DNA from 2 places in the Pseudomonas onubensis genome. Region 1 is predicted to be linked to the other one. Evidence: riboswitches for the same ligand, from Rfam matches in the RefSeq annotation. Region 1 holds a riboswitch; the other holds the start of a gene.
The links. A riboswitch is a leader RNA that binds a small molecule or an ion and turns the genes downstream of it on or off. The one in region 1 is predicted to bind cobalamin.
Positions count from the first base shown of each region.

Region 2: it holds a riboswitch for cobalamin, as region 1 does, so the genes downstream of both, ACTD9P_RS19590 (ABC transporter substrate-binding protein) here and cobW (cobalamin biosynthesis protein CobW) in region 1, are expected to answer to the same signal.

Region 1 is NZ_CBFHAZ010000056.1:282-15,484, reverse strand. Features, by position in the region: gene ACTD9P_RS18170 (non-ribosomal peptide synthetase) at 1-2,511, opposite strand, end outside; gene ACTD9P_RS18165 (OspG family effector kinase) at 2,803-6,099, shown strand; gene ACTD9P_RS18160 (vWA domain-containing protein) at 6,133-6,735, opposite strand; gene ACTD9P_RS18155 (magnesium chelatase ATPase subunit I) at 6,789-7,787, opposite strand; gene cobN (cobaltochelatase subunit CobN) at 7,833-11,594, opposite strand; gene cobW (cobalamin biosynthesis protein CobW) at 11,598-12,659, opposite strand; cobalamin riboswitch at 12,752-12,951, opposite strand; cobalamin riboswitch at 12,994-13,214, shown strand; gene ACTD9P_RS18140 (CbtB domain-containing protein) at 13,311-13,499, shown strand; gene ACTD9P_RS18135 (CbtA family protein) at 13,511-14,212, shown strand; gene ACTD9P_RS18130 (cobalamin biosynthesis protein) at 14,209-14,601, shown strand; gene cobM (precorrin-4 C(11)-methyltransferase) at 14,671-15,203, shown strand, end outside.
Region 2 is NZ_CBFHAZ010000064.1:21,081-36,283, forward strand. Features, by position in the region: gene ACTD9P_RS19515 (BPL-N domain-containing protein) at 1-552, shown strand, start outside; gene ACTD9P_RS19520 (ABC-three component system protein) at 804-1,634, shown strand; gene ACTD9P_RS19525 (ABC-three component system middle component 7) at 1,631-1,852, shown strand; gene ACTD9P_RS19530 (DUF2326 domain-containing protein) at 1,846-3,471, shown strand; gene ACTD9P_RS19535 (hypothetical protein) at 3,783-4,016, shown strand; gene ACTD9P_RS19540 (7(1) septoil knot domain-containing protein) at 4,092-4,391, shown strand; gene ACTD9P_RS19545 (DUF6124 family protein) at 4,429-4,668, opposite strand; gene ACTD9P_RS19550 (SEN1982 family lipoprotein) at 5,110-5,715, opposite strand; gene ACTD9P_RS19555 (nucleotidyltransferase family protein) at 5,843-6,412, shown strand; gene tspO (tryptophan-rich sensory protein TspO) at 6,471-6,911, shown strand; gene ACTD9P_RS19565 (alpha/beta hydrolase) at 6,911-7,852, shown strand; gene ACTD9P_RS19570 (GNAT family N-acetyltransferase) at 7,924-8,379, shown strand; gene ACTD9P_RS19575 (GNAT family N-acetyltransferase) at 8,379-8,864, shown strand; gene ACTD9P_RS19580 (ABC transporter ATP-binding protein) at 8,890-9,654, opposite strand; gene ACTD9P_RS19585 (FecCD family ABC transporter permease) at 9,651-10,655, opposite strand; gene ACTD9P_RS19590 (ABC transporter substrate-binding protein) at 10,652-11,662, opposite strand; cobalamin riboswitch at 11,779-11,972, opposite strand; gene ACTD9P_RS19595 (hypothetical protein) at 12,081-12,710, shown strand; gene ACTD9P_RS19600 (hypothetical protein) at 12,741-13,217, shown strand; gene ACTD9P_RS19605 (YciI family protein) at 13,360-13,752, shown strand; gene ACTD9P_RS19610 (aldehyde dehydrogenase family protein) at 14,097-15,203, opposite strand, start outside.

The sequences.
Region 1 (15,203 bases):
GGTTTCGGTGATGCCATACATGTTGACCAATTGAGTGCCGGCGTTGATGGCGCGGGCGTACCACGGTTTGAGCATGCCCGGTTCCAGGGCTTCGCCGCCGAAAATCACCTGGCGCAGTGAATGCGCCTGGGCGCTCTGGGCCGCGATCAACTGGCGAAATGCGCTGGGCGTCTGGTTGAGGATGCTCACACCGGCGTCGCAGATCAGCGCGTAGCACTCATCCGGCGAGCGGCTGACCAGTTGCGGCACGATCAACAACTGGCCGCCGTGCATCAGCGCGCCCCAGATTTCCCAGACCGAGAAGTCGAACGCGAAGGAATGGAACAGCGCCCACACATCGTTGGCGTTAAAGCCAAACCAATGCTCGGTGGCGGTGAACAGCCGCGCCACCTGGCGGTGTTCGATCATCACGCCTTTGGGCAGGCCGGTGGAGCCGGAGGTGTAGATCACATAGGCGAGGTGGGCCGGGCTGAGCGCGACGCGCGGGTTGACGATGGATTCTGCGCGCAGGTTGTTGAGGTCGATGCGGGTCAAATCACCGACCAGATGTTGGGTGTTGGCTTGCACCAACACCGCCAATGGCGCGCTATCGGCCAGGGTAAAGGCGATGCGCTCCAGCGGGTAAGCCGGGTCGATGGGCACATAACCGGCGCCGGCCTTGAGGATGCCGAGCAGGCCGATGATCATTTCCGGGCCACGTTCCACGCAGATCGCCACGCGGTCATCGGCGCGAATGCCCTGGGCCAGCAGGCGGTGGGCGACCTGGTTGGCGCGTTCGTTGAGTTGGCGGTAAGTGATGCGCTGGGTGTCGAAACGCAGGGCGATGGCGTTGGGTTGAGCGGCGGCGTGGGCTTCGACTTGCGCGTGAATCAGGACGGTGTCGCGGTAGTGCGCGGGGCTTTGATTGAGGCGGTGCAGCAGATGGTGACGTTCGGTGTCAGGCAGGATATTCAGGCCGCAGAGCGGCATATCCGGTCGCTGTTCCAGGGCCTCGGCCAGGCTATGCAGGGCTGTGTGCAGGTAACCGGCGACCTGTTGCGCGCCGATGGACGCATCGACCATCACCGTCAGCGCAAAGTCTTCACCCAGGTCGTCGACGTTGACTGTCAGCGGGTAGTTGGTGCGCTCTTCGGCGCCCAGCACCTGGATGCCTTCGGCCACCTCGATCACCGCCGCCATGTCGGTGGCGGCACTGTGACGGTAGTTGAGCATCGCACTGAACAGCGGTGTCGGCGCCGCCACACCGCTGCAACGTTGGGCCAACGCCAGGGATGCATGCTCGTGATTGAGCAAGGTGGTGAGGCGTTCGTGGGTGGCCTTGACCCCGGCGCGCACGCCCTGCTCGCCTACATCCACGCGCAGCGGCAAGGTGTTGATAAACATACCCAGCGCGCGTTCACCGCCATCGCCGGCGCCCATGCGGCCGAGCATCACCGTGCCGAACACCACGGCATCGCGCCCGGACACCACGCCCAGTACGCGTGCCAGGGCCAGGTGCATGATGCTCGCCACGCTGACGCCCAACGGCCGCGCCAGGCTGCGCAGGCGCCGGCTCAGGCTGCTGTCGACGGGCACGCGCACTTCATCGATGCCGTGCCCATCGCCTTGCACATCCTGCAGGCCGAAAGGCAAGGTTGGCGCATCGATATCCGCCAGCATGTCGCGAAAGAACGCCTGATGCGCCTGTTCACTGACGCCATGGCGCACCTGGGCGATATAGCTGCGAAACGCCACCGGCTCAGCAGCCTGGGCTTGCTCACCGGCCAGATACCGTTGGATCTCATGGCGCACCACATCCAGCGCGGTGTGGTCGAGGATGGTGTGGTGGAACAACAGCATCGCCACCACGCGCTGGTTGGCCGGGTCATTGGCGTAAACCAGGCGCAGCAACGGTGCCTGGCCCAGGTCCATGCGGTAGCTGCGGGCGTCATAGCGGGCGAGCAACTGCGCCAGGCGGTCGCCGTCGGTAAAATGCGCTTCTTCGCAGGCCAGGGTTGCCTTGCGCCACACCACTTGCAGCGGTTCGTCCAGACGCTCCCAGGCCATGGAAGTGCGCAGGATGTCATGGCGGTCGATCACCCATTGCAGCGCCTCGGCAAACGCATCGAGGCGCGCGCGGCTGTCGAATACAAACTGCGCGTGCAACACGTAGGGGTCACCCTGCTGCGCCGACAGGTGGTGGTACAGCATGCCTTCCTGCAGCGGCGCCAGCGGGTAGATATCCTGCACATTCGCAGCGCCTCCGGGGATGGCGGCGACAATACGGTCGATGGCGGGCTGGTCGAGTGTGACCAGTGCCAGCATGTCCGGGGTAATGCGGTAGGCCGGGCTGAGCCAGTCACCCCCGTGTTCAGCCACAAAGGCAAGCAGTTGGGGTTTGTGCGCGATCAGTTGATCCCACAGCGCGTCATCCAGGGCTTGGTCATCGCCGAGGATAATCAGGTCGCCTTCCTCCAATTGAAGACGGATCGCATGGGTGGAAATCGCTGCCAATAATTCACTGAACTGCATGGGGTAACCTGCCTGATAAGTCACGGTTGAGGAGAACGTCCGTATTCAGCTGCCGTTTGAAGCGGGTGTGCTGGGCGCCGGAAAGAAAACGCGGGCGCAGCCGGGGGCCTGGGGTGGCTTGCGGCAGGCTTGGAAAATTAAGGGATTTGGCAGGCAGGGGGTGACATGGGAAGCGGGGACAAAGCGGCTCTCTACGCAGACATATGGCCTAACAGTCAGGGTGGAACCCGCGCACCCGATTCCGGCACCCAGAGGCGTCAAATACGCGTCTCTACCCAGGACCTGAACCTCATGACGACCATCGCTCACCTGCCGCTGCGTACCCAGCCCCTGCCACTCGAGAGCAGCCCAAAGGCAGAGTCTGTAACCGGCAACCCAGTCGACCTCCACAGCAGCGCCAGTAACGTGTCCGCCGGCACCACGAAGCCCCCTCTGGGTAGTCTGGGAGGCGCGTTGTCCTGGCCGATCCCTTTGGATACCGACGAACAGCGGCGCTTGCGCCTTCTTACGTTGAACCACCAACACGCGCTGGGCGAGCAGCCGTTGGTGATGCAAACCAAAGGCGGCGTTCTGGAGTTCCTGCGTTATCGCCAGCCGCTCCCGGCAGGCGCGGGGAACGACCCTGCCAAGATCCTCGAAGCGCTGGTCGGCTCGCCGCAAGGGCAACTGATGGGCAAAGCCCTGCAACAGAGCATGCAAGGCATCGACAGTGATAGCAGCGTGACGGATTACCTGCTGGCGGCAATCGCATTGCAGATGGACCCTGAGTCGATTACCGCGCCCGCTCGCAACACCGTCGCCGGCTTCGATCTGGCCCCTGATACACAGGGCGGGCGGCATGCGTCTACGGTCGTGGACAACCTGGCCAACCATTTAAGCCGCACCGGCAGAACCAGCGCGGCGCTGGCGAGCGTCGGTGCTTACCTGTTGCTGGCCAGATCGGCGCCGCAGTTTCTGATCAAAGACATTCCCCCGACGGTAAAAATCGGCAGCCAGGCATGGGCCAGTCTGACGATTGCCGCCATGACGATTGAGGCGCAGACACCGGGCAAAGTCCCCGGCATGACGTTTGCCCAAGTCATGAGCGCGGCTGAACAGGCTCAGCGGGCGGACCCGGCGATCAGCCAAACGGCACAAGCGACGGCGCTGCTCGATTGGGCGATTGCGAATGGAATACTCACCAAAACACCCGATGACAACTACCCTCCCGCCCAACTTGAATCGGTAAGAACCCACTTCAACGCGCAGCTCCACACCCGGCTCACGGCCTCTGAGGCACTGGACAAAGGATTACCCACGCGTGAGGCGATCGCACTGGCCGCACTCAAGGCGCGATTTGGCGACCTCGGCGGGTTCTTCCAGGAAAAAATATTTTCTGTTGATCAACATTACGTGGCGATTGAACGGGGCACACTTTCGCTATTGGATATCGCCATGATCGACTGGCTGGAACCCAGGCCCTTCAAGGCACATGAACCCAGCAGCTCGCTCAAGTCCGATGCATTGCGCGGGGTGTTAACGCTGTTGAACGCAAACCCGCAGTTTGGCGTGCCGGCTGAATTCGAAAGGCAATTCAGCGCCGCCGTCAAGGATAAAAAAGCCGCGGTCAATACCACGGTCAGGCACATGATCTCGCAACTGCCATTTGAGGATCGAAAGAACTTCGAGTTTGGAAAAGTCAGTTTTTTCCAGGAAGGCTCATACGTCATGGATGGTCATTTCAATAATACCCATGGCCCAAATAACCCGGGCCTGCTGGTCAAGACGCAGCGCGGTGCCAACCGACAGGCCTATGTCATCGACTTCAACAAGGGTGTGATTGAAACGACGAGCCTGTACAGCGCAAGGGTTAAGGAAACCAGGAACGCCAACACCGTTTTTACCACCAAAGTGTTCACCCCGGCGGATGCAGCACAGAGCCTGGAGCGTGAACGCCCGCTGAATGACTCACCCTGGAATAGTTTTACCAGCGCTCGATCCCAGGTGATCGCCTCGGCGTTTGTCGAGCACCTGGACCTTGACGATCCTGTTATCAAACAGCAGGCGCGCGGGCAGACGGCCCTGGACAAGGCGAACGCGCAGTTGAGCGAGTTTTTGTTAAACCTGATTCCGTTCAGGTCCGCCATTGTCAATTTTCAGAACGGCCAGCATGGCGCGGGCGCAGTCGATCTCTTACTGGATGTTTTCGGCTTTTTGACCGCCGGCACCGCAACCGCAGGAAAACTGCTCAAGGTCGGCCGTTCTCTGCTGTCCACCGCCGGCAAGGCATTGCAGGTCGCCAAGGTGGTTGGCGTGGCGGCCATCGACGTACTCAACCCCGTGGGTGGCGTGGGTGATCTGGTCAAGTTTGCGGGCAGTGCTGGTCTGTTTCTGCTGTCCAAAGGCGTCAAAGCAGTGAACGAGCTCAGAGGCGCTACCGGCAGCTACGACCTGTTGAAGGCGATCAGCAAGCAGTATGACGCTGCGGCAACCGGCAGCCTCAAGGTAGCTGGCCGGACGGTGGAAAGCGCTGCGGTACTCAAGAACGGCCATTGGTATTCATTTGATACCAATACAATGCGACCGTATGGCAGCCCGCTCGACGATTTCACGGTCGCGACCCAGGCTGTGGCGGGGAACGTGGAGACGGCACGCAATGCCGGGCGGCAAGATCTGAGCTATGCGCTGTTTGGTCATCTCAGTGTGCCCGAATCCCGCATCGCCGGGCTTACACGCAATAGTCAGGGCGTGTATGTCGCAGCCGACGGGCACCTGTCGTATATCCGCCATACCGACAGCAGCGGTAAAACAGCGGTCTATGAGGTTCGACAGGTCTCGCGCACAGAAGGCGGCGGCGTGCAGGCGCGGGTGTATCACAACAATCGGCAAACCGAATTGCTCCTCCAGCATATCCAGGGTGATCAATGGCAACGGTTGGGTGCGCCCGGTGGAATCACACTGGAGCCACCATTGAACCCGCACTGGGATCCTGAAATGGACATTTACCTGGCGCCGCAGTCTCGCAAGCGACCCGGCCCGCCTCAAGACAATGATGCCAAGCAACCGCGACAGGATGCACTCCCGACTCAGGTCAAATCAGACATTGGCCGCAAGATCGACAGCGGCGCCGAGGCGGTCGTCTACGAAAGCCTGGACGGAAAACACGTGTACAAAGACTTTGGTCTGCTCTCCTCACGGCCTTCCGGTATTGACCTGGACACCGAAGTGAACGCGCTCAACCGGTATTACGGGGATGGGTTTGCGACGAGCATCATTGAGGACGGCCGCGCCTATATAAAGATGGGGAAGCTGGACGGCGTACCGCTATCAAAAGTCAGTAAACATAGCCTGTCCGCTGACGTCAAAGGTCTGCTTGAACAGACATTGATCGACATGGAAAGTAGGGGAATATTCCATCAGGATCTAGTGCTGCAGAACTTCCTCTACAGTGCCAAAGACCAAAAAATCTATCCGATTGATATCCAGTCACTCCCGCCGGAGCAGCTCGTACCGGGTAGCCGGACTTATAAAATGGAGATGAGGATCTACAAAATGGCAAAGGAGGAGATGCTTGAGAGTTTTGATGACTTGTTAAGTCCGCCGGTTTAAACATCCGGTCGCTGGGCGGCGTTGTTTCAGTCCTTACAACGTATCGATCGGCAGATAGTCCACGCCCAACGCCATCGCCAACTGCCTAGCCCGGCCCAGCCTGATCGGGCCGCGCTCGATATCCACCAGTACTCCAGGGCAATCGAGCACGGGCAACCCAGCGATATCTTTGAGCCGCCCATCGGTGATCACCAGCAGCCGTTGCTGCTCGGCCGGGTAACGCTGGCGGCGCACGTGCAGCCAGTGGCCGGCTTCGGACAACGCCGCCAGCAACGGTGTGCCGCCCCCGGCACCCAACTGTGCCAACCAGCCGGTCAAGCTTTGGGCAGCCTTGAGCCCCTGCACCTGCCACTTGGGCGATTGGCCGCTGGCGGTCAATAACGCCATGCGCGCGCGTTGCCGATAGGCGTCGTCAAACAGCTGGGCGAGCAGGCCTTTGGCGTCGCTCAGTGCGCCATGGCGGCGGGTGGACGCCGAGGCATCGACAATCACCAGCCACAGCTCATGGGCCGCGCGGCTGCGCAGGTGATAGAGCAGATCCTCACGGCTGTGTGGGCGACCACCGAGCAAGGTGCCCGGCCAATTGATCGCGCCACGCTGGGCACTGCGCGCCTTGCCGTGCCTGCCGTGTTCCAGTCGCCCTGCCTTGGGTCGTGCATCCGCCCCCGCGTCAGGTCGAGGGCGGATGCCTAGGGCTTTTTTGGCCAGGCGGGCACTTCCCGGCGGGCGCCCGTGGGCAATGCGGGTGCGGGCATATCGCCCCACTGGCCCTGGCCGGGTGTCGGGTCAGACGGTTTTGCTGCCTGGCCTTGATCGGGCGGGCTTGTCGACGCTGACTGCGGTTGCCGGCGATGACGCAAGGCGAACTCAGCCACCGCTTCAATATCTTCTTCGGCGATAGCAGCCGCGCCGCGCCAGGCAGCATGGGCACGGGCGCCGCGCAACCAGACCAGGTCGGCACGCAAGCCATCGACACCGGCGGCAAAACAACGCTCGGTGATCTGCGCCAGGGCCTGATCGTCCAGTTCAATGTTGTCGAGCCGCTGGCGCGCCTGGGTGCAACGCTCACGCAGCGCCGCCTGTGGTTCAGCCCATTGGCTGCAGAACGCAGTCGGGTCGCTGTCGAAATCCAGGCGGCGCCGGATGATCTGCCCGCGCTCGTTGGGCAGGGTCTGCCCGCTCAGCGCCACATTGAAGCCGAAGCGGTCGAGCAGTTGCGGGCGCAACTCACCCTCCTCCGGGTTCATGGTGCCGATCAGCACAAAGCGCGCCGAATGGCGATGGGAGATGCCATCACGCTCGATCAGGTTGGTGCCACTGGCGGCCACATCCAGCAGCAAGTCGACCAGATGATCAGGCAACAAGTTGACTTCATCGACATACAACACGCCGCCATCGGCCTTGGCCAATACGCCCGGGGAGAATTGTGCGCGGCCCTCGCCCAGCGCGGCGTCCAGGTCCAGGGTACCGACCAGGCGCTCTTCGGTGGCGCCCAATGGCAGGGTGACGAACTGGCCACTGGCGAGCAGGTCCGCCAGGCCACGCGCCAGGGTCGACTTGGCCATGCCGCGCGGACCTTCGATCAGCACGCCGCCGATTTTCGGGTCGATGGCGGTCAGGCACAGCGCCAGTTTCAGCTCATCGGCGCCGACCACGGCGGACAGCGGGAAATGGGGAATATCGGTCATACCTGCTCTCTTTAAATTCTGCTATTTCTTGTGGCGAGCGATCGGTCAGCTGTCTTCTTCTATGTCCAGCAACAGGTTTTCCAACGCCTCGCGGTACGCGCCCGGCTCCTGCCACATGCCGCGCTGCTGGGCTTCGAGCATGCGTTCGGTCATGTCGCGCAGTGCCGCCGGGTTGTGCTGTTGCACAAAGGCGCGGGTGTCGGCGTCGAGCAGGTAAGCGTCGGCAAGCAAGGCGTATTGGTGATCGTCGATCAGCGCGGTGGTGGCGTCGAATGCGAACAGGTTGTCCACCGTGGCCGCCATCTCGAATGCGCCTTTATAACCGTGGCGTTTCACCCCGTCGATCCACTTGGGGTTGGCGGCGCGGGAGCGGATCACCCGGTTGAGCTCTTCCTTCAAGGTGCGGATCTTCGGCAGGTCCGGCTGGCTGTGGTCACCATGGTAGCTGGCGGCCTTGTCGCCGCTCAGGGTTTCCACGGCGGCGAGCATGCCACCCTGGAACTGGTAGTAATCGTTGGAATCGAGCAAGTCGTGTTCGCGGTTGTCCTGGTTTTGCAATACCGCCTGCACCTGGCTCAGGCGCTGGGCGAATTGTTCGCGGGCAGCGGTGCCTTCATCGGCACCCCCATAGGCGTAGCCGCCCCAGTTCAGGTAGACCTCGGCCAGGTCTTCGCGGCTTTGCCACAGGCGGCCGTCAATCGCGCCCTGCACACCCGCGCCATAGGCACCGGGTTTGGCGCCAAAGATGCGCCAGCCCGCCTGCTTCGCAGCCGCCGCCTCGTCCAGGCCCGCCGCGAGCAGCGCTTCACGCTCACTGCGCACCTTGGCCGCCAGCGGGTTCATGTCGTCCGGCTCATCCAGCGCCGCCACCGCCTGCACCGCCGCGTCGAACAGGCGGATCAGGTTGGCAAAGGCATCGCGGAAGAACCCGGACACGCGCAGCGTCACATCCACTCGTGGGCGATCCAACAGGCTGATCGGCAGGATTTCAAAGTCATCCACGCGCTGGCTGCCGGTGGCCCACACCGGCCGCACGCCCATCAGCGCCATGGCCTGGGCGATATCGTCGCCACCGGTGCGCATGGTGGCGGTGCCCCATACAGACAGACCGAGCTGGCGCAGGTGGTCGCCATGGTCTTGCAAGTGCCGCTCAAGGATCAGGTTGGCGGATTGAAAGCCAATGCGCCAGGCCGTGGTGGTGGGCAGGTTGCGCACATCCACGCTGAAGAAATTACGCCCGGTGGGCAGCACGTCCAGGCGGCCACGACTTGGCGCACCGCTGGGGCCAGCCGGTACGAAGCGACCACTGAGGGCATCCAGCAGGCCGCGCATTTCGGCGGGGCCACAGGCGTCGAGGCGCGGCGCGACAACAATGCGCAGGCTCTCGATCACCGACTTCACGTCCTCCCAACCGGGTTCTTCTAGCTGTTCGAGCGGGCCTTCCAGTGCCTGCTCGATCAGTCGCGCGGCATACAGTTCCAGGCGTTCACGGGTGTCGCCGGCGGTGCGCCACAACTGCGCATCGATCTTCTGCAACACCTCGGGGCGGCGCCCGGTCCAGGGTTCGGCCAAGGCACAGTCCAGTGGGTCGAAACCCAGGTCGAAGGCTTTGGCCAACACCCGCAGCAGGCTCGATTGCGGGCCACGGCCATCGCCACGGGGAATGCGCAGCAGGGCCAGCAAAGTGTCGATACGCAGGCGGCCGTCGGGCGACTCGCCAAAGATATGCAGGCCGTCGCGGATCTGCGATTCCTTCAAGTCACACAGGTAGGTGTCCAGGCGCGGCAGCCAGACTGCCGCGTCGGCGTCGTTATCCAGCTCCAGTTCCTGGTCGATACGGGTTTCGCGCACCAGCTTGAGAATGTCTTTTTGCAGCTCAAGGGCGCGGCGCGGGTCGAGCAATTGCGCCTCGTAGTACTCGTCCGCCAACAGCTCCAGGTTACGCAGCGGGCCGTAGGTTTCGGCGCGGGTCAGCGGCGGCATCAAGTGGTCGATGATCACCGCCTGGGTGCGGCGCTTGGCCTGGGCGCCCTCGCCTGGGTCATTGACGATAAACGGGTAGATATTCGGCAACGGCCCGAGCAGCGCATCCGGCCAGCAATGTTGCGATAGCCCGACACCCTTGCCCGGCAGCCATTCAAGGTTGCCGTGCTTGCCCACATGGATCACGCCATGGGCGCCATAGGTGTGGCGCAACCAGAAGTAGAACGCCAGGTAGCCGTGGGGCGGCACCAGGTCGGGGTCGTGGTACACCGCGCTGTGGTCCACCTGATAACCGCGTGCCGGCTGAATGCCGACGAAGGTCAGGCCCAGGCGCAGGCCGGCGATCATCATGCGCCCGTCGCGGCACATCGGGTCGTTGTGCGGCGCGCCCCAGCGTTCCAATACGGCTTGCCGATTGGCCTCGGGCAAGCGCTGGAACATCGCCTCGTAGTCGTCCAGGCCCAGGCTTTGATGGCACGGGCGCAGGTCGAGGCTGTCGAGGTCGTTGGTGACGCCGCCGAGCAGCTCATGGATCAAGGCCGTGCCGCTGGCGGGCAACTCACTCGGCACCGGGTAACCTTCGGCGTGCAGCGCCCGCAGGATATTCAGCGCTGCCGCCGGGGTGTCCAGGCCTACGCCATTGCCGATGCGGCCATCGCGGGTCGGGTAATTGGCGAGGATCAGTGCGATGCGTTTGTCGGCATTCGGCACCCGCGCCAGTTCGACCCAGCGCCGCGCCAGCTCAGCGACAAAATCCATGCGCTCGGGCGCTGCGCGGTAGCACACCACGTCGGATTGGCTGCGCTCGCTGCGCCAGGCTAAATCTTTAAAGCTGATGGGCCGGCTGATAATGCGCCCGTCCAGCTCCGGCAAGGCAATGTGCATGGCCAGGTCACGCGGGCCAAGGCCTTGTTCGCTGGCCTCCCAGCCGGGCTGGTTGTCTTGCGCGCAGATCGCCTGGATCACCGCGATATTGCGGCGAAACGGGCGCAGGTGCGGGGCTTCCGGGCTGGACTGGGCAAAGCCGGTGGTGTTCAAAATTACCGCCGCCTGCACTTCATCCAGCAAGTCCTCGACCACCGTCAGGCAGCCGGGCTCTTTTAAACTGGCCACCGCCACCGGCAGCGGGTTAAGGCCCGCCGCCTGCAAGCGTTGGCAGAACACATCGATAAAACCGGTGTTGGCCGCCTGCAAGTGCGAGCGGTAGAACAACACCGCCGCCACCGGCCAGTCGGCGTGCCAATCGGCCTGCCAGTCGTTCAGCCGTGGGTGGGGTTTATACGGGTGATAAATGGCCGTGCGCGCCAGGGTTTGCGGCTCGTCCCAGGTGTAGTCGCGGCCCAGGTGGCTGCTGGCCAGGCAACGGTAGAAATCCAGCGCATTGCCCAAACCGCCCTGGCGCAGGAAGTGCCAGAGGCGGTCGCGCTCAGCCATGCCAACGGTGCTTAAGCCGCTGAGTTCCGGGTCGGGGCGATCATCGCCCGGCACCAGAATCAACTGCACGCCGCGCTCGGCCAACTCCACCAGCCGCTCAATGCCGTAGCGCCAGTAGCCGATGCCGCCGTGCAGCGAAATCAGGATGACCTTGGCGTGGCGCAGCACCTCGTCGACGTAAAGGTCGACCGAGGCGTGGTTCTGCACCTGCATGGGGTTGGCCAGGCGAAAACTGGGGTAGTCGTCCGGCAACTGCTGGCCAGCCTCGGCCAACAGTGCAAGGCTGGAATCACCGCTGCACAGGATGACCAGCTCGGCAGGGGTTTGGCCAAGGTCGGCAATATTGTCGTCCGAAACGAAACCGCCCGGCTGAGTCCTGAGCAGGTGCATGGGTTAAACGCTGAGCGCTGCGCGCAATTGCGCTTCAAGGCCCGCCGCGTCCAGTTCCTGGCCGATCAGCACCAGGCGTGTGATGCGCGCTTCGTCGGCGCCCCAGGCGCGGTCGAAGTGCTTGTCGAAACGCGTGCCCACACCCTGGATCAGCAGACGCATCGGCTTGTTCGGGATCGCCGCGAAGCCTTTGACGCGCAGGATGCCGTGCTGCACCACCAACTGGGTCAGGGCGTCGAGCAGCAGTGCTTCGTCGGCCTGCGGCAAGTCGATGGAGATGGAGTCGAACGCATCGTGGTCGTGATCGTCTTCGCCTTCATGGTGATGATCGTGATGGCTGTGGCGGCCGTCGATGTGTTCTTCGGAACCGGCGCCCAGGCCGATCAGCACGTCCAACGGCAAACGACCGCTGCTGGCTTCAATGATCTTCACCGCCGGCGGCAGTTCCTCGGCGACTTCCAGGCGCACGCGGGCCAGGTCTTCGGGGCTGATCAGGTCGGATTTGTTGAGGATCACCAGGTCGGCGCTGGCCAGTTGGTCGGCAAACAGCTCGTGCAGCGGCGATTCGTGGTCCAGGTTCGGGTCGAGTTTGCGCTGGGCATCAACCTGGTCCGGGAAGGCGGCGAAGGTGCCGGCGGCCACGGCCGGGCTGTCGACCACGGTGATTACCGCGTCAACCGTGCAGGCGCTGCGGATTTCCGGCCACTGGAAGGCTTGCACCAAGGGTTTTGGCAGGGCCAGGCCCGAGGTTTCGATAAGGATATGGTCGAGGTCACCGCGACGTGCCACGAGTTCGCGCATGACCGGGAAGAACTCTTCCTGCACGGTGCAGCACAGGCAGCCGTTGGCCAATTCGTAAACGCGGCCGTTGGCTTCTTCTTCGGTGCAACCGATGGAGCACTGCTTGAGGATCTCACCGTCAATGCCCAGTTCGCCGAACTCGTTGACGATCACGGCGATGCGACGGCCTTGGGCGTTGTCGAGCATATGGCGCAGCAAGGTGGTTTTACCCGAACCGAGGAAGCCGGTAACGATGGTGACGGGGAGTTTGGCCAGTGTTTTCATCGGATGCCCTTGGGGGCGGGCAGACGGGACGATAGACCCTGCGACGGCGCGCAGCAGCGGATTTCGTCACCGGATCACCCCGCCCGGTTAAGTAGAAAATCGGTTACGAGGCAGGTCTCCTGGCTTGGGGTTTGCAGGCCTTGCGACCCGCGCTGGCTGCGCCTTCCCGCCGTTATGGCAGTGGCGTGGCAGGCAGATAAACCCTTCACAGTTGCGGGGGCAGCCGCGGCTTGTACCGCGTTCCCTTCTTAGCTTCGGCGTGGGCCGAAGAACCTCGAAGGTGCAAGGCTACAGGGGCTCGCGGCATTTGACTACCGTCGCCCGCCCATGCTCTCCTACACATCTTGTTTCGGGTGCCCTTCACAGGGTGAAACGGGAAACCGGTGAGTCATCGCGTAATGACGAGTCCGGTGCTGCCCCCGCAACGGTAAGCGAGCGATGCGTCACAACCACTGTGCCTGTAGGGCATGGGAAGGCGATGCTTGATACGGCCCACCTCTTCTCCCAAGAGCGCCCCTCGCAAGCCCGGAGACCGGCCCGAAAAATCAGATAACAAACCCGCGGTGGGCGGGCGCTGTTCGGAACCCTGCGTGCCTGGCTCGCGGGGTTTTCATGCGCTCGTGTCACCCTGAAACCCTGAAGGGACGCGCCATGTCGATCATCAGCAGCACTTCGCACACCGCCAGCAGCACCGCCACCTTGAGCCAACGCCTGAGCGCCGCCATCGGCGCGTCGATCCTCGGCGCGTGCCTGGTGTACTTCGCCGGGTTCTCGCATATTGAGGCCGTGCACAACGCCGCCCACGATACCCGCCACAGCGCCGCGTTCCCGTGCCACTGAGGGCTGCCGACATGATCAAGCGTATTGCCCAAACCGCAGGTTTCACTGGCCTGCTGGCTGCCCTGTTGCTGACCCTGCTGCAAAGTTTCTGGGTCGCCCCGCTGATTTTGCAGGCGGAAACCTTTGAAAAGGCCCCGGTCGCCGAAGTGGCGCACGAACACGCCGCTGGCGCCGCAGCCCACACCCACGATGCCGAAGCCTGGGAGCCGGAAAATGGCTGGCAGCGTGTGTTGTCGACCACCGGCGGCAACCTGGTGGTAGCGGTCGGTTTCGCACTGATGCTGGCCGGCCTCTACACCTTGCGCGCGCCGACCCGCACGGCTCAAGGGTTGTTGTGGGGCTTGGCCGGTTACGCAACTTTTGTACTGGCGCCCACCCTGGGCCTGCCGCCGGAATTGCCGGGCACCGCAGCCGCCGACCTGGCCCAACGGCAGATCTGGTGGATCGGCACTGCAGCCTCTACCGCTGCGGGTATCGCACTGTTGGTGTTTGGTCGTAGCTGGCTGCTCAAGGTGCTGGGCGTGGCGATCCTGGCCGTGCCCCACGTGATCGGCGCGCCGCAACCGCAAGTGCATTCGATGCTGGCACCCGAAGCCCTGGAAGCGCAGTTCAAGATCGCCTCGCAACTGACCAACGTCGCCTTCTGGCTGGCCTTGGGCTGGATCAGCGCGTGGCTGTTTCGCCGTAACCGCGACGGCCAATACTCGGCATGACACTGGTGGTCGGCCTGGGCTGCCAGCGGGGTTGTGATGTTCACGCCCTGCTCGGCCTGTTTGACGCAGCCCTCGCCGACGCCGGGATTGAACGCCAACGCATCACGGCGCTGGCAAGTATTGATCGCAAACAGGCTGAACCCGGCCTGCTGGCCCTGGCCCGGCTGCTGGAACTGCCTTTGCAGTGTTTCAGCGCAGAACAATTGGCCGGTTTTGCACAGCGTTTGAGCCACAAGTCAGCCGTCGCTTTTGCGCATACCGGTTGCTATGGCATCGCCGAAAGCGCGGCACTGGCCCTGGCTGAACAGTTGTCGCATCGCCCTGCCCGCCTGTTGATCACGCGCAAAAAAACCGCCCAGGCCACCTTTGCATTGGCGTGCGCCGACTAAAATCCCGATAATTGCCCACCTCGATCATGAGCAACTTTCATGCTCGCCCGTTTTTCAACAGGAACTTCCATGACCGTCTACTTTATCGGTGCAGGCCCCGGCGACCCGGAATTGATCACCGTCAAGGGCCAACGGCTGATCCGTAGTTGCCCGGTGATCATCTATGCCGGTTCCCTGGTACCGGCGGCGGTACTGCAAGGTCATCAGGCCGAACAGGTGGTCAACAGCGCCGAATTGCACCTGGAGCAGATCATTGAGCTGATCAAGACAGCCCACGCCAACGGCCAGGATGTGGCCCGCGTGCACTCCGGCGACCCGAGCCTGTATGGCGCGATTGGCGAGCAGATCCGTTGTTTGCGTGAGTTGGGCATACCGTTCCAGATCATCCCAGGGGTGACGGCGGTGTCGGCTTGCGCAGCGTTGCTGGAGACGGAGCTGACACTGCCCGACATCGCCCAAAGTGTGATCCTGACCCGTTATGCCGATAAAACCAGCATGCCGGCAGGTGAGGCATTCGACAGTTTGGCGCAACATGGCACGACGATGGCAATTCACCTGGGGGTCAACCATCTGGAGAAGATCGTCGCCGAACTGCTGCCGCA
Region 2 (15,203 bases), on a different contig from region 1:
GCGGATGAAGCCATCGACATCACCCCGCAAAACCTTGCGCGGTATGACCTCTATGTTCAGCCGGGCGGTGGGCAGGATATTCCGGCTGCGCTCGACAGCTTCGGTGATGCACGCGTGGACGCCATTCGAGAGTACGTGGCCAAGGGCGGGCGCTACCTGGGGTTATGCATGGGCGCTTATCTTGCCGATAACAGCAACTTCGGGTTGATAACCCAGGACCTCGACTCCGAAGCCGGGCGGCCGGGGTTTGAAGTGCGCGGGATTGAAGACGCAGCGGTGCGGGTGGTGTGGGATGGCAAGCCGGACAGTGTGTTCTATCAGGATGGGCCGTACTTTCCCAAGGCTGATGGGCGCGCGCCGTATACGGTGATCGCGACTTATCGCAATGGCGATGTGGCGGCGGCGCGGTATCGGTATGAGAAGGGCGTGGTGGTGCTGAGCGGGCCGCATCCGGAGGCGGGGAAGGAGTGGTTTGAGAATGCGGGGATTGCGGTGAGTGAGATGCCGAAGGGGGAGTTGTTTGGGGTGTTGGTGGGGAGGGTTGGGGAGTAATTTTTGTGTTTATGCTTGTAGGGTGGTTGCTGGTTAAGGAGTGTGGCTTTCGGCCAGTAGCAGGCATTCGCAAGACAGTTTTCGTAAGGCTTCCGTGTCCGCCACAAGTATCGTAAAAGTGGTCAGAAACCACCCCGAATAACCCAGCGTTGGCTGCTCTCGACACGGGCGCAAAGCCGTGAGGACCAAGCCAGAGCTAATTCTGAAACATAGGGGGCAGCACGTAGAGGCCTTTGACCGAGTGAGAGACTATGTCTAGCGATCTCATTCCGCTATCATCCGCTCCAGCTTCTTTTGCTCGCTTCGTTCTCAAGGATCAGAGCATGCCCACGAACAAACGCAAGAGTTTCTCCGAAAACATCAATATCATGTTAGTTGGTGAGGTTTCGGCCAAATGTCCTAAATGTCGAAAGCCCCTAATGTACGAGAAGGCCAAGACATCAAATAAAAAATATGAACTTGCACATATCTATCCACTAAATCCTAAGCCTAAAGAGTTAGGGCTTCTCAAAGATGAATTCAGGCTACACGAAAACGTGGATCACCCGGACAATCTCATCGCTCTTTGCATTCTTTGTCATACTGAATTCGACAATCCACGGACAGTTGATGGTTACAGGGAAATGGTCGCGTTAAAGCAGTCAATCATTGAACGTAACCGTCAGTTCAAGCTCATGGATGAGTACGCCATTGAGAACGAAATTGCGAAAATTATTGATGCGCTTGAAGATGTATCAGATGTGGATGTCGAGCTGAGTCTTGAGCCAAAAGAACTCAGCACGAAGATCAATGACACCATGACGCGTCTAACAAAGAACCGCATCAAGGAAAATGTCAGCAATTATTTTTCTTTCGTGCGTAAAAAGTTACAGCTGGTGGAAGCAGAGTCTCCGGACTCATCGACTATGATTTCTCTTCAAGTAAAAACTTACTATTTGCTACAAAGGAAGCAAACACAGAACCAACAAGTAATATTCAAGAATATCGTAGATTGGATTTGTCATCGCTCTGGTTCTGACTCCAATGAAGCCTCGGAAATTATCGCGTCATTTTTTATTCAAAACTGCGAGATTTTTGAATGATCACGCCAAATAAATTTGTATCATTCGCAGAATCGTCTTTGGGCCATGCAGAAAAGGTGCACGCCTCCGTCGAGCAACCCATATCGCTTGGGGAACTGTACAAAAAAACGTCTTCAAGTATAGGTTCCATCGAGCTGTTTCTCTACGCCATAGAAATCCTACATCTTAGCAATATTCTCCAGGTAAACCTCACGACAGGGATTGTTTCAAGATGCTGACCTATATCGACTGCGAGTGGTTCACTGAAAAGCGCATCGCCTTCAAGGAAAAATTAAACATTGTCGTGGGCGATCGCGCCAACTCCAACTCGATTGGCAAGTCAACACTTCTGAAAATCATCGATTTCGTTTGTGGCGGTGACACGCTGATAACCCATAGCAAAGATGTTCCCGAAACACTGGGGCATCACAGCTACATATTCAAGCTTCAATTAGATAAAGGCTATATTTTTGAAAGAAACACCGGCACCCCTACGCTTCTGCATCTTCATGAATCCGATGGTTCCAAGCTCGAACTTAGCATCTCAGCCTATCTAGGCTTCTTGCGACTTCACTACACCAACAGCATTGAAGACCTGAGTTTCCGATCCGTAGTGTCTATGGTTACGCGAGTTTGGGGGCGTGACAACCTAGACGTAAGGAGGCCTCTCCATAATTTCAACCAGGAAAGCGGGTCCCAGTGCATTGATTGGCTGATTAAAGTTTTCAAACGGTTTAGTCCACTGGCAGACATGTCGATACGGCAGGCCAGTTTGCTAGCTGGGCAAAAGTCCCTCAATGCGGCGGCAAAACAAAGCATCATTCCCAAAATCACCAAGACGAAATACAATAAAAATACTGAAGATATTGCGCTCCAGAAAGGCCGCTTGGACAAAATCAGAACTGAAATCTCCAGCTTGGCGATTTCTATCAATGAGTTGATTGACGAAGCCGTTCTAGAGCAAAAAACTCAAAAAAATCAATTGCTCGAAATAAAGATGTCTATCTCTAGCGAGCTTGAGCGAGTCAGAGCCAATCTTGAGGACAATAAAAATATCTCCAAGCGAAGCTTCCAACCGCTGCTTGAAATCATTCCGTCGCTCAACCTAGAAAAACTAGACAGCATTGAGTCTTTTCATAATGGCTTGACTCGTATACTTCGCAAGGAAATTAAAGCAAAAGAGCAAGAGTTGTCCGAACAGTTAGGAATTGTTGATGCCCAGATTTTCACATGCAACGCAGCCATCGCCAAGGCGTTGAAAAACTCTGGCAACGCTGCTTTTATTGTCGACTCGGTAATTGATATCTCCTTGGAACTTTCCAGCCTTACCAAGGAAAACGAGTTGTATGAAAAATTTACTGATATCAAAAGAATAATCAAAAATCTTAAAGTCAGCCTGAAAGAACAAAAAATAGTCATATTGTCAGATATTGAAGGCAGCCTGAACAAAGACATCAAGGGTTTAGTGAACTTCATCTACGGAGAGGTCCGAGCTTCACCTGAACTTGAACTCATGCCGGAAAAATACAGCTATGAAATACCCAAGGATACCGGCACAGGCAAAGCTTATTCGAACCTAATCCTTCTAGACACCTCGTTGCTAAGGCATACCACTATTCCATTCTTGGTTCACGATTCAATTTTATTTAAAAACGTCGAAAACAAAGCGATTGAAAACATACTTCATGTGTACCAGTCTCTGAGTCAGCAAAGCTTCATTTCGCTCGACGGAGAAATCGTAGAATCAACCTCGGCAAAGACACTCGTCGAATCATGCGCCGTACTGTACCTGAACGCCGAGAAGCTTCTTTACACCGTGGACTGGCGCAAAGAGAAAGACAACAACCCAGTCGACTGACTCAAAAATTGCTCTACATGGCAGTCGCACAACCCTGCTGCCATGAGTCGCAAAGCGTCGCTCCGTCCCCCTATTAAATTGGTCTCCATCGTCCTAGGCTTTGTACGAAAAGCTGGCGAGCGACGTTCAGACAAGTACGCCGCACCGACGTGATAGCTCAGCAATGGAGCGCGTTGACCATCTGTGAGATTTCACCGATTGGATTGTCGCCTCTGGCCGAAACCACCCCCTTTCCACGCTAACCGGTCTACCATGGCACCCCCCGGCAGTGGTCCATGCGCTCCCGATCATTTTTTTATCAAGGTATCGCCATGTCCATCGACCAAATCTCCCTCCCCAAAGGCGTAGGCCCTCACGCCACCAAACTGCTTGACGCCATCACCGGCGCTTCCACCCACGAAGAACTCAACCGCGCTGGCGGCAAAGCCGAAGGGTTTGTACTGGGCCTGGAATCCACCAAAGCCATCAAGAGCCAGATTGCCGAATCCTTGTATGTGGCTTACGACGATGCGGCGAGCAACCGTGCGGGTGAGTTGAAGGGTTAAGCACCCGGCACTACAGGAAGTTGCGCGCGCAGGGCGTTAGACTGGGCGCCTTTTATTGCTCAGGATGAGGCTGCCATGTTCAAAGTTGCTCTCGCGTCGCTGCTGCTGGCGTGTGCCTTCGGCGCTCAAGCTGATACGACTGTTGATGTGTCGAAGATTTACGGCAATATCAAGTTCGTCAGTAGCTTCCCGGACTATAAGGTCAAGGTAGTAAACAGTTTCCCTGACCTTAAGGTAAAACAGGTGAGCAGTTTTCCCGATTCGGCCGGCAAGTGGAAAACAGTCGAGAGCTTCCCTGACTACAAGATCCAGATTGTTGACTCCTTTCCTGACTTCACCATTCAGTACGTTGATTCGTTCCCTGGAGTTAATTGAAGGCAGCGCCATCAGCGGCGCTGCCTTAGGCTATTTATCAGCCAGGGCAAGGCGCCTCACGGTCGAGCAATTTGGCCGTGAGCAGCACGCCCAGTTCGCTTAGTTGGTGGATGGCGAGGGCGATGTCGCGGTGTTTGCCGCACAGGTCTTCGGACAGGTCGAGCAGTAGTGTGCTGACGCTGGTGAAGGTTTCGTAGCTGTTGGTGATGAGGGTTTCGGTGCTGGCGTCGGGGACGACGGTGAAGAGGGTGGTTGAGTCAGTTTTTGCTTGAGTCATAACGATATCCTGGTTTTGGCCGCCATCTTTTCGCTACTAAACGAAAAGGTGGCAGCTGTGCGCAGGTTAGTAGACCGGTGGATATCAAAGCCGGCGCGCCCGAGGACGCCCTACGCACAGCCACCATCAAGCACAGACGCAATGTCTGATTGATGAAGCTCATGCACTTTTCAATACCCAACTCAGGCTACTAAACCCGATCACTGAACATTCAGCGACCGAGCCACCTTAGAGACGGCCACCTCAGCACACAAGCTGGCGGATTCTGACGCACGCGTAGGCAATGGAGCAAGGTGGTGCAGGGCATTACATCATCTGTGGTGAGGGAACTTGCTACCGCTGGACCGGGATGGTGCTCCAGTGCGAGGTGTTCTCACTATTTTGGGGCCGCTGCGCAGCCCAGCGGGAGCAAGCTCCCTCGCCACAGGTGAGCTGTACTGGTCAGTAGGCCTGGTTCACCCCAACCCCACGCATGATCGAAAACCGTGGGTCGATCAGCTTTAGCGTTTGCTCACCCTTCAAGCGGCCCACTACCACGGTGTAGGTTTTGGGCACTTCGGAGAGGTTTTCCGGGTTGCGGGCCAGTTTTTCAATCGCCGGGGTGTTGGCCCAGTCGGCGATGGTTTTCTGGCGGATGTCCACGGTCACCACCCAGGATTTATCCACGGCGGCGCCCATCGGGTTGGGGTTGGCGGCGATGTTCTGGATCTTGGCGATTTCATAGCCTTGGGCGTAGCAAAAGCCGGACTCTTGCTGCACGTAGGCGGCGCGGCCGTTGTCGGTGAGGCTGTAGGTGTTGGCGCTTTTGGCCAGCAGACCGGCGTCGGTCAGCGCATCGAAGGCCGGTTGGTTGGCGCTGGAGGTGCCGCTCATGGCGCTGTCACTCAGGGTCACCGGGAAGCGGTTGAACATCGCCGCCTTGATGCAGGAAGCGCCTTCCAGCTTGGGTTGCATCGCGGCTTGAATGTCGGCGTCCGACGGGCTGTCGCTGCAGGCGGTGAGCAGCAAAGCGGCGGTGGTGATGAGGGCCATTTCTCTGATTCGCATCGTTTTATCCTTGACGATTGGTGGCGGGCGGGCAAAGTGTATAGAAACATTGCTGTCACGAAACCCTCCCCGCCGTCGTGTAGGTTCGGTGACTTGAGCCACCCTGAATACACAAGGAATGCCCACCATGACATTGACCGTCAAAACCCTGCTCGACCTGGCCATGGCCAACCCCATCAACGCCGAAATCACCGCGCGCCTGCCCGACCTTGGTGTGGAGCAGTGCATGCTTACGGCGGGCTGCCTGTTCCAGGCCGTCTGGAACCATCAGTCAAACTTGCCTGCGGCTCAGGGCGTAAAGGACTACGACGTCTTTTACTTCGACACCGATCTGTCCTACGAAGCTGAGGACAAAGTGATCCGCGCCGCCGCGCGGTTGTTTGAGGATTTGGGCGTCAGTGTCGAGGTCAAGAACCAGGCGCGGGTGCATCTTTGGTACGGCGAGCGCTTTGGTCGGCCTTATCCACAGTTGCACTCGGCTAAACAAGGCGTGGACCGTTATCTGGTGGCCGGCACGTGCATCGGGCTGGAGATCGACACGGGCGAGGTGTATGCACCCTATGGGTTAGCGGATGTGGAGCAGGGCGTGTTGCGGATTAACCCGCTGCACCCCGAGCCTGAGTTGTTCGCCGCCAAGGCCCGCAGTTATCAGGCGCGCTGGCCTTGGCTCACGATCGTTTCGCCGGATGATTTGTGAACTTTTACCGGTTGCTGACGCGTCCTATGTTGAAATGAACCCTGAGAGTGGATAGCCCATGATCTTTCTGATTTTCCTCATCGCCTGCGGCGCGGCCGCCAGTACCGGCGTCATTTTCAAGCCCGGCCAGTGGTATGAAAGCCTGGTCAAACCCAGCTTCACCCCACCCAATTGGTTGTTTCCGGTGGCCTGGACGGTTATCTACCTGCTGCTCGCCTGGGCGGGCTATCGCCTGACGATGATTCCCGGCAGCCAATTGGCCTTGGGCTTGTGGGCGGCGCAGATTGCGCTGAACACGCTGTGGACGCCGGTGTTTTTCGGCGCGCATAACATCGTGGCCGGGATGGTGGTGATTGTGCTGCTGTGGCTGGTGGTGGCGGCGTTGGTGGTGATGGCGTTGCGGTTGGACTTGATCACCGGCTTGATCCTGTTCCCGTACCTGGCGTGGCTGAGTGTGGCGGCGGCGTTGAATTTCTCGATTTTGCGTAATAACCGCTGATGGCTCATAAACGCTGGCCCGCGAGCGAGGCTGAGCTGGCCCAGATGCGCCAGTTCAATAAAAAGCTGGCCTGGCTGCCGCGTTTCAAAATCCGCAACCGCGTCACGCCGCGTTTGATCCAGGCCCTGTTGCGGGTCAGCCAAGCGATAAAGAAAGCGCCGGTGGCCGAAACCCGATGGGGCGGCTCGGTGCCCGTGCGCATCCTGCGGCCCGAGGGGAAAACCCAAGGCGTGGTGCTGGATATCCACGGCGGCGGCTGGGTGATCGGCAATGCGCAGATGGATGACGACTTGAACCTGGGCATGGTGCAGGCGTGCAGCGTGGCGGTGGTGTCGGTGGATTACCGGCTGGCGGTGGACACGCCGGTTGAGGGGCTGATAGAGGATTGCCTGAATGCCGCGCGCTGGCTGCTCGGCAGTGATGAGTTTGCCGATTTGCCGGTGTTCGTCGTGGGTGAATCTGCCGGTGGGCATCTGGCGGCGGCAACCTTGCTGGCACTTAAGCAATGGCCTGAATTGCTCAAGCGTGTGAGCGGTGCGGTGTTGTACTACGGCGTATACGACTTGACCGGCACACCGAGCGTGCGCACGGCGGGGCCAGAGACATTGTTGCTGGACGGACCGGGAATGGTTGAAGCGCTGCGCATGCTGACGCCGGGCTTGAGTGATGAAGAACGCCGGCAGCCGCCGTTGTCGCCGTTGTATGGCGACTTCACTGGGCTGCCACCTGCGTTAATGTTTGTAGGGGAGTTGGACCCGCTTAAAGACGACACGCTGCTGATCGCCGAACGCTGGGGCATAGCGGCAGAGGTGCAAGCCCATCTGTTACCGGAATCTGCCCATGGGTTTATTCATTTTCCGGTGGCGATGGCGCAGGCAGTGCTTGCCCATAGCCGCGCGTGGATCACGGCTCACATTAAGGTGCAGGCCGCTCAGGACTAGATGAAACCCCCTTTTTTTCACAGCGTCGGTCATCTCAAGCCTTCTTGTCGTCAGTTACCAAGGGCAGTGCGATGTGCGACTTACACGTGACGCTCAGGCTGGCTATCGTCACCGACCTGCCACTGATTTACCGCGGCGAGTTGGCCTACATCCAATGTTGGGAGCCGGCTCACGAGTCCGCATGGCGGCTGCACTTGGAGCAAAACCTGGCCGTGTGGGTCGAGAATTTTGACCGGCTGACAGTGGCAACGCTGGAGGGGCGGTTTGCGGGTTATTCGTTATGGATGCCCGACGCCGATTCTGCCGAGCTTTGCACCATCAGCGTCAGCGAGGCGTACCGGCGTAAGGGCATAGGTCGTGTGTTGCTGGAAGCTTATGCGGTTGCGGCCAAGCGTAGCGGCTTCACGCAACTGCGCTTGAGCGTGCGGGCGGATAACCCGGCCAGGCTGATGTATGAGCAGGCAGGTTTTGTGTGCGTCGGGACGGGCTCCAATGCCTACCTTCTCTACCAGCGAGCGTGCGGGTAATGAACATTCACGCGGTCACCGCTGCCGATATTCCCCAGGTGCTGACCTTTGTGCTGCAAGCGCGTGCCGAGCTTTTCCCTAAGCTCAGCGAAGCGGCGATGCCTGACGACTTGGCGCAATTTGAATCCACCTACCTTGAGGGCGGCGGGCAATTTCTGATCGCGCGTGCAGATGACCAGATCGTCGCGGCGATCGGCTACTTGCCTTATGACGGCCGTTTCCCTCGATTGAATTACCAGGGGTTTAAAACGGTGGAAGTCGTGCGCCTGTTTGTGCGCCCGGCTTTTCGGCGCTTTGGCCTGGCGGGCAGGTTGTATCGCGCGTTAGAGGCGAAGGCAAAGGCGGATGGGGTGGCGGTGGTTTACCTGCACACCCATCCGTTTTTGCCGGGTGCGATTGATTTTTGGCGGTGGCAGGGCTTTGAGGTCATCGACGTCGACGCCGACCCGGTGTGGCAGACGACGCATATGCAGCGGTATTTATAGATCAAGCCAGCTCCCACAGAGTCAGTTAAATTGGGCGCAATCGCAGGATTTGCGCACCATCAAACGGGTCTGTCAGGTAATGCGCCTGTACCCCGAATGTCTCCTGCAACCGCTGCGGTGTCAGCACTTCCAGCGGCTTGCCCAATGCCACCAGGCAGCCGTGATCCAGTACCGCCAAACGATCACAGGTCAGCGCCTGGTTCAGGTCATGCAGCGCAATCAAGGTGGTCACTGGCAGTGCCTGCACGCCTTTCAAAATCGCCAGCTGATGTTGGATATCCAGGTGATTGGTCGGCTCATCCAGCAACAAGATCTGCGGTCGTTGCGCCAATGCGCGGGCGATGTGCACGCGTTGGCGCTCGCCGCCAGAGAGGCTGCGCCAGGCGCGTTGGCCCAGGTGGGTGGCGTCCACATCATGCAGCGCCTGGCGCACGATGGCATCGTCTTCGGCAGACCACGGGCTCAGTGCCGACAGCCAGGGCGTGCGGCCCAGGGCCACGGCGTCGAAGACGCGGATGGCATCGTCGGTGTCGGCCTGTTGTTCCACCACGGCCAATTGCTGCGCGATGCTACGGCGCGACAGGCTGCCCAGGCGCTGGCCGCCCAGCAACACCTCGCCCGACGCAGGTACACGCAACCCGGCGAGCAGTTTGAGCAAGGTAGATTTGCCCGAGCCATTCGGCCCAACAATGCCCAAGGTTTCACCTGGCTGAACTTCAAGGTGAATATCGCGCAGTAACTGCGCTTCGCGCGCTTTAAAGCCCAGGCCGGTGCAACTGAGTACCGTCATCGCGCATTCCTCCGGCCAATCAGGATCAGCGCAAACACTGGCGCGCCGACCAGCGCCGTGACCACACCGACCGGAATCACCTGGCCCTTGATCAAGGTGCGCGACAGCACATCCGCCGCAATCAGAAACAACGCGCCGCCCAGCGCACTGGCCGGCAGCAAGCGCGAATGCCCGGTGCCCAGCAGCAGGCGCACGGCGTGGGGAATCACCAGCCCGACAAAACCGATGGAGCCGACAATCGACACCATCACCGCCGTCACCAACGCCGCGCAACCGACCAGCACAAACTGCACACGCCGCACCGCAATACCCAGTGAAGCCGCCGAGTCGGTGCCGAAGGTGAACGCATCCAGCGCACGCCGATGCCACAAACACACTGCCAAGCCTGCGACCGCTACCGGCACCGCCAGCCATACCGAGGGCCAGCGCACGCCGCTGAGGTTGCCCAACAGCCAGAACATGATGCCGCGTGCCTGTTCGGAACTGGCGGACTTGGTGATCAGGAACGCGGTGAGGGCATTGAACAGCTGCGAGCCGGCGATGCCGGCGAGGATGATCTGGCCGGTGCCGCTGACTGAGCCGCTGGCCCGTGCCAGCAATATCACCAGCGCAAATGCCGCCATGGCACCGACAAACGCGCCGGCTGACAGCGAGATCAAACCGCCGCCCACGCCCATCAACGCCACTAACACTGCGCCGGTCGAGGCGCCGGCACTGATGCCCAGCAGGTACGGATCGGCCAACGGGTTGCGCAGCAGCGACTGCAAAATCACTCCACAGGTGGCCAGCCCTGCGCCACAGGCGGCGGCGACCAGCGCCCGTGTCAGGCGGTAGTTCCACACCACGCCTTCGTCGATCGGGTCGAGCACGTAACCGGCGGCCCACAGTTTGTTGGCGAGCACCTGCAACACCACCTGCGGTTCGATCGCGGTTTCGCCGATGGCGGTGCCGGCGAGCACGGCCATCAGCAACACGGCGAGGGCGAGTAGGGTACGGGTCATTTGGGCAGGTCGTAGCCGTCGATGGCGCTTGCCAGTTGTTCCAGGCCATCGAACATACGGATGCTGGCCTGCAACGCCAGGGCGTCAATAATGATGATGCGGTTGTTTTTCACCGCGTCCATGTTGCGGGTCACCGGGTCGCTGCGCAGGAAGGCGAGTTTCTTTTCATGGTCGTCGGCGGGGTAGCGGCGGCGGTCCATGCGCGCAATTACCAGGAAGGTCGGGTTGGCCTTGGCGATGGTTTCCCAACCGACGGCAGGCCATTCTTCGTCGGACTGCACCACGTTGCGCAGGCCGAGGGTTTGCAGCATGAATTCGGGAATGCCCTTGTGGCCTGCCACGTACGGGTCGGCAGCCATTTCGCTGCTGGAGAACCACACCAGCGCGCTGGCATGCTTGAGGCCTTTGCCTTGCGCGGTGGCGACCGACTTGGCCAGGCGTGCCTTGAGTTCGTCATTCAACTGTTGGCCGCGCGCTTGCACGTCGAAAATCTCGGCCAACTGGCTGATGCTTTTATAGATCGTGTCGATGCGAAACGGCTCCAGCCGCGTGCCGTCAGCGCCCACCAGGTTGTCCTTGCCTTCGCAGTCGGAGGGCAGCACGTAGGTGGGAATCTTCAGTTCATGGAATTGCTCGCGGGTACCGACCACGCCTTGCGGGCCGACCACCCATTCCAGTTCGGCGGCCACCAGTTGCGGGCGTTTGGCGATCACGGCTTCGAAGCTCGGTTCGTTGTCGGCCAGGCGCGCGATCTTGTCGTTCTGCGCCTTGAACTGCGGCAATACGCTGTTGAACCACAGCGAGGTGCCGACCACTTTGTCCGCAACGCCCAGGGCGTAAAGCATCTCGGTGGCGGCCTGGCCGATGGTCACGCTGCGTGTCGGGGCTTGCTGGAAGGTGACACTGCTGCCGCAGTTTTCGACCGTCAGCGGGTAGTGAGTCGGCGTGGCGTGGGCCAGGGCACAAAAGCCCAGGCCAGTGATCAGGGCCGAAACGCGTAGCAGCATGGGGCAATCTCCGAGTGAACCGTACATGAAAACAGGGCAGGTACGGCTCGGAAACACACCTTTGAACGCTGCAGGTTTGCAGGGCACGGATGTCCTTCCCGGACACCCCGCCGGTTAGTGATAACGCTTTGCCGGCAGGTCTCCTGACTGATGCGTCGTCGCCTCGCTCCGGCCTTCCCGGACGTGGTCCAGTGGCAGTGGGGAGCAGGCTCGGCACCTACAGTTGCGGGGGCAGTTTCGATTGGCGCGATGGTCAGCGCTTCGAATTCCCTATTAGTCCCGTTTGGGAACCGGCGCGGTATGGTAGTTCATCGCGTGGTTCAGTGGGAGCTTGATCAGCAATGGGCTGAAATACGATACTGGCCTAGTGATGTCATTCGCCGCGCCTTTTCGATTCGTCCTTGCTCATGGAGAGCTTATGCCTTTTCGCCACGTCCTCGTTTTGACCCAGCTGTGCACTGTGTTGCTGTTGGGTGGTTGCGCCCAGTCAGTTTCTCCACCGCCACCCGCTGCGTCGGTGCCCCTCGAGCCATTGGGGCAGGTGCTGCCTTCGAACCCGGCGCGAACGGGCTGGATCGACCAGATCATCACGCAAGACCCTGTGGTGATCTCGTCGCAAAAGCCCGTCCTCAAACCGGCGCTGGATAACGACGCGCGCATTGCCAAATTGCGTAAACAAGACGGTGGTGTGCTGCCCGAGGGGTATTGGGCGCTCTACAAGCAGAACCTGGAAGCGATGCAGTACGACTTGAACCACCAGCACGACGCGGCCCGTGCCGAATACCTGAACACCTACCGAGATGAGTTGAGCCGCTTGAGCGACGTGACACTTCAAACCATGGCCACTGCGCCCCAGGCGCTGGATGCCCACACCCGAGGCCAGTTAAGCGCACGCCTGAGTGACCGCACCGCGGCCTATATCACCACCAGCAACCAGTCGTTCCGGGCGGCCACCGATGCCCACATCAACCGCATGGCCTTGATGGATCGCCAATACGATGTCTGCGCACGCCAGCCGGATTGCTGGGATGCGCCGGTCAAGCACTAGCCTCGATACGTCATACACAGGGAGCCGGCAATGAATGCTGATCAATGGATTGTTTTGTTCGAGCAGGCCTTTCGTGAAATGGGCGAGAAACTCGAACAGGTACTGCAATTGAACAGTTGCCGCGAGCACTGGATTCAGGCCGAAATCAGTTTGTATGCCTGGTTCAAGCAGGAGCTCAGCATCTGGACCGATTTGCCGATTGGCGAGCGGCGCAAAGCCGACCTGTATGCCCTGGACGACAGCGGTTCAACAAGCATGGTCGCTGAAATCAAGTGCTTGGGCGACATATCCCAAGCCAAGTGCCTGGAGGGCGACTGGTCGGTAAGGGCTGATGTCGAGCGGTTGCGTTCATTCGAATGCCCGGCCCGGTTGTTTGTGCTGGTGATTGCCAAAGGTGAACGTGAGACCAACACCGGGCGGCGCCTTCGCGGGGATGAGTGGGTGGATGGGCGTGAATGCGTCAATATAGACTTGGGGTTTGCCTTGATCCGCCTGTGGGCGCTCTGACTCAGATGCATGCCTGCCGGGCATAAGTCTTATGCCTGCGACTGGCCTACCGCTCGCCCTCAGGGTTGGGGAATGCTTCGTGGCCAATGCTGCAGGTGAAAAAGGCCTGTGCCGCCACGTCGACAGTCCTACGGGTACAAACATGCAAACAAACCGGGTAACGCGCGAGCAAGTGCTTGAGGCGAGTAAGGGCATGCTGCAAAAGCAGTTCTATGTGGTGTTTTCAACGCCAACCGATGGGCTTGGCCCGGTGATGCAGAACTTGCCGATTCACCTTGAGCATCAATGCAAGATCGAGCGCGACGGTATCCTGGTCGCTGCCGGGCCGCATTGGAGTGACGATGAGCAGTATTGGGATGGCGACGGCATGTTTGTGATTCGTGCAACGTCGATTGAGCATGCCAAGGCCATTGCCGCAGAGGACCCGATGCATCAGTGCGGTGCGCGCAGGTTTTCGATTCGGCCGTGGTTGGTGAATGAGGGGCGGTTGAATTTGAAGGTCGATTTTTCTACCGGCAAGGTCACGGTGGACTAATCCACATACACAGCAGATCCAGGGTGGGAGCTGGCTTGAGTGGGAGCTGGCTTGCCTGCGATTGCAGCGTGTCAGCCAAGGATTTGTCACTGATGCACCGCTATCGCAGGCAAGCCCGCTCCCACAGTTGAAGGGGTGTTGCCGGGTTTATTTGTGACCCAGCCACACCGTCTGCGCATTGCAGAATTCACGCACATCCACAAACACCGAAGATCAACGGTGGGAGCCGGCTTGGGTGGGAGCGGGCTTGCTCGCGAATGCAGTCTGCCAGTCGACAAATTTGCCAACTGACACACCGCCTTCGCGAGCAAGCCCGCTCCCACAGTTGAAGGATGTTGCCTGGTTTATTTGCGATCCAGCCACACGGTCTGTGCGTTGCAGAATTCACGCACACCAAAGTGCGACAGTTCGCGGCCGAAGCCACTCTTTTTCACCCCACCGAACGCTACGCGCGGGTCGGACACGCTGAATGCGTTGACGAAGATACCGCCGGTTTCCAGTTGGTTGGCGATCTCCCGTGCTTTTGCCGAGTCGGTGGTGAAGATGCTCGCCGTCAGGCCAAATTCGCTGTCATTGGCCAGCGCTACCGCGTGGTCGGCATCGCGGGCGGTAATGATCGAGGCCACGGGGCCAAACAGTTCCTGTTTGAACGAGGTCATCTGGTCGGTGACATTGGCCAGTACGGTCGGCTCGTAGTAGTTGCCAGCGCCGGCGACTTTATTGCCACCGAGCAGCAAAGTCGCGCCTTCTTCCAGGGTGGCCTGGACTTGCCCGTGCAGCTCATCACGCAGGTCGAAACGCGCCATCGGGCCGACGTAGGTGTCGGTCGACGTCGGGTCGCCCATCACCAGGTTGCGGCTGGCTTCGAGGAACTTGGCGGTGAAGGCTTCCACCACGCCTGCTTCGATGATCAGGCGCTTGGCGGCGGCGCAGACTTGGCCGCTGTTCTGGAAACGCCCGATCACGGCCGCTTGAACGGCGGCGTCGAGGTCGGCGTCGTTGAGCACGATAAACGGGTCGGAGCCGCCCAGCTCCAGCACGCATTTTTTCAGCGCAGCACCGGCTTGGGAGCCGATGGCGATACCGGCACGCACGCTGCCGGTGAGGGTGACGGCGGCGATGCGTGGGTCGGCGATGGCCTTGGACACGCCGTCGTTGGTCACGTTGACCACTTCAAAAATGCCTTCGGCAAAACCGGCTTTCTGGAACGCTTGCTGGATCAGGTAGGCGCTGCCCATCACATTCGGCGCGTGTTTGAGCACGTATGTGTTGCCGGCCAGCAAGGTCGGCACGGCGCCGCGCAGCACTTGCCATACCGGGAAGTTCCATGGCATCACGGCGAAGATCGGGCCCAGCGGGCGATATTCGATCTGCGCGCTGCCGTTATCCACCAGGGTCGGCTCCGGTGCGAGCATGGCCGGGCCTTGGGCGGCGTACCACTCGCTGAGCTG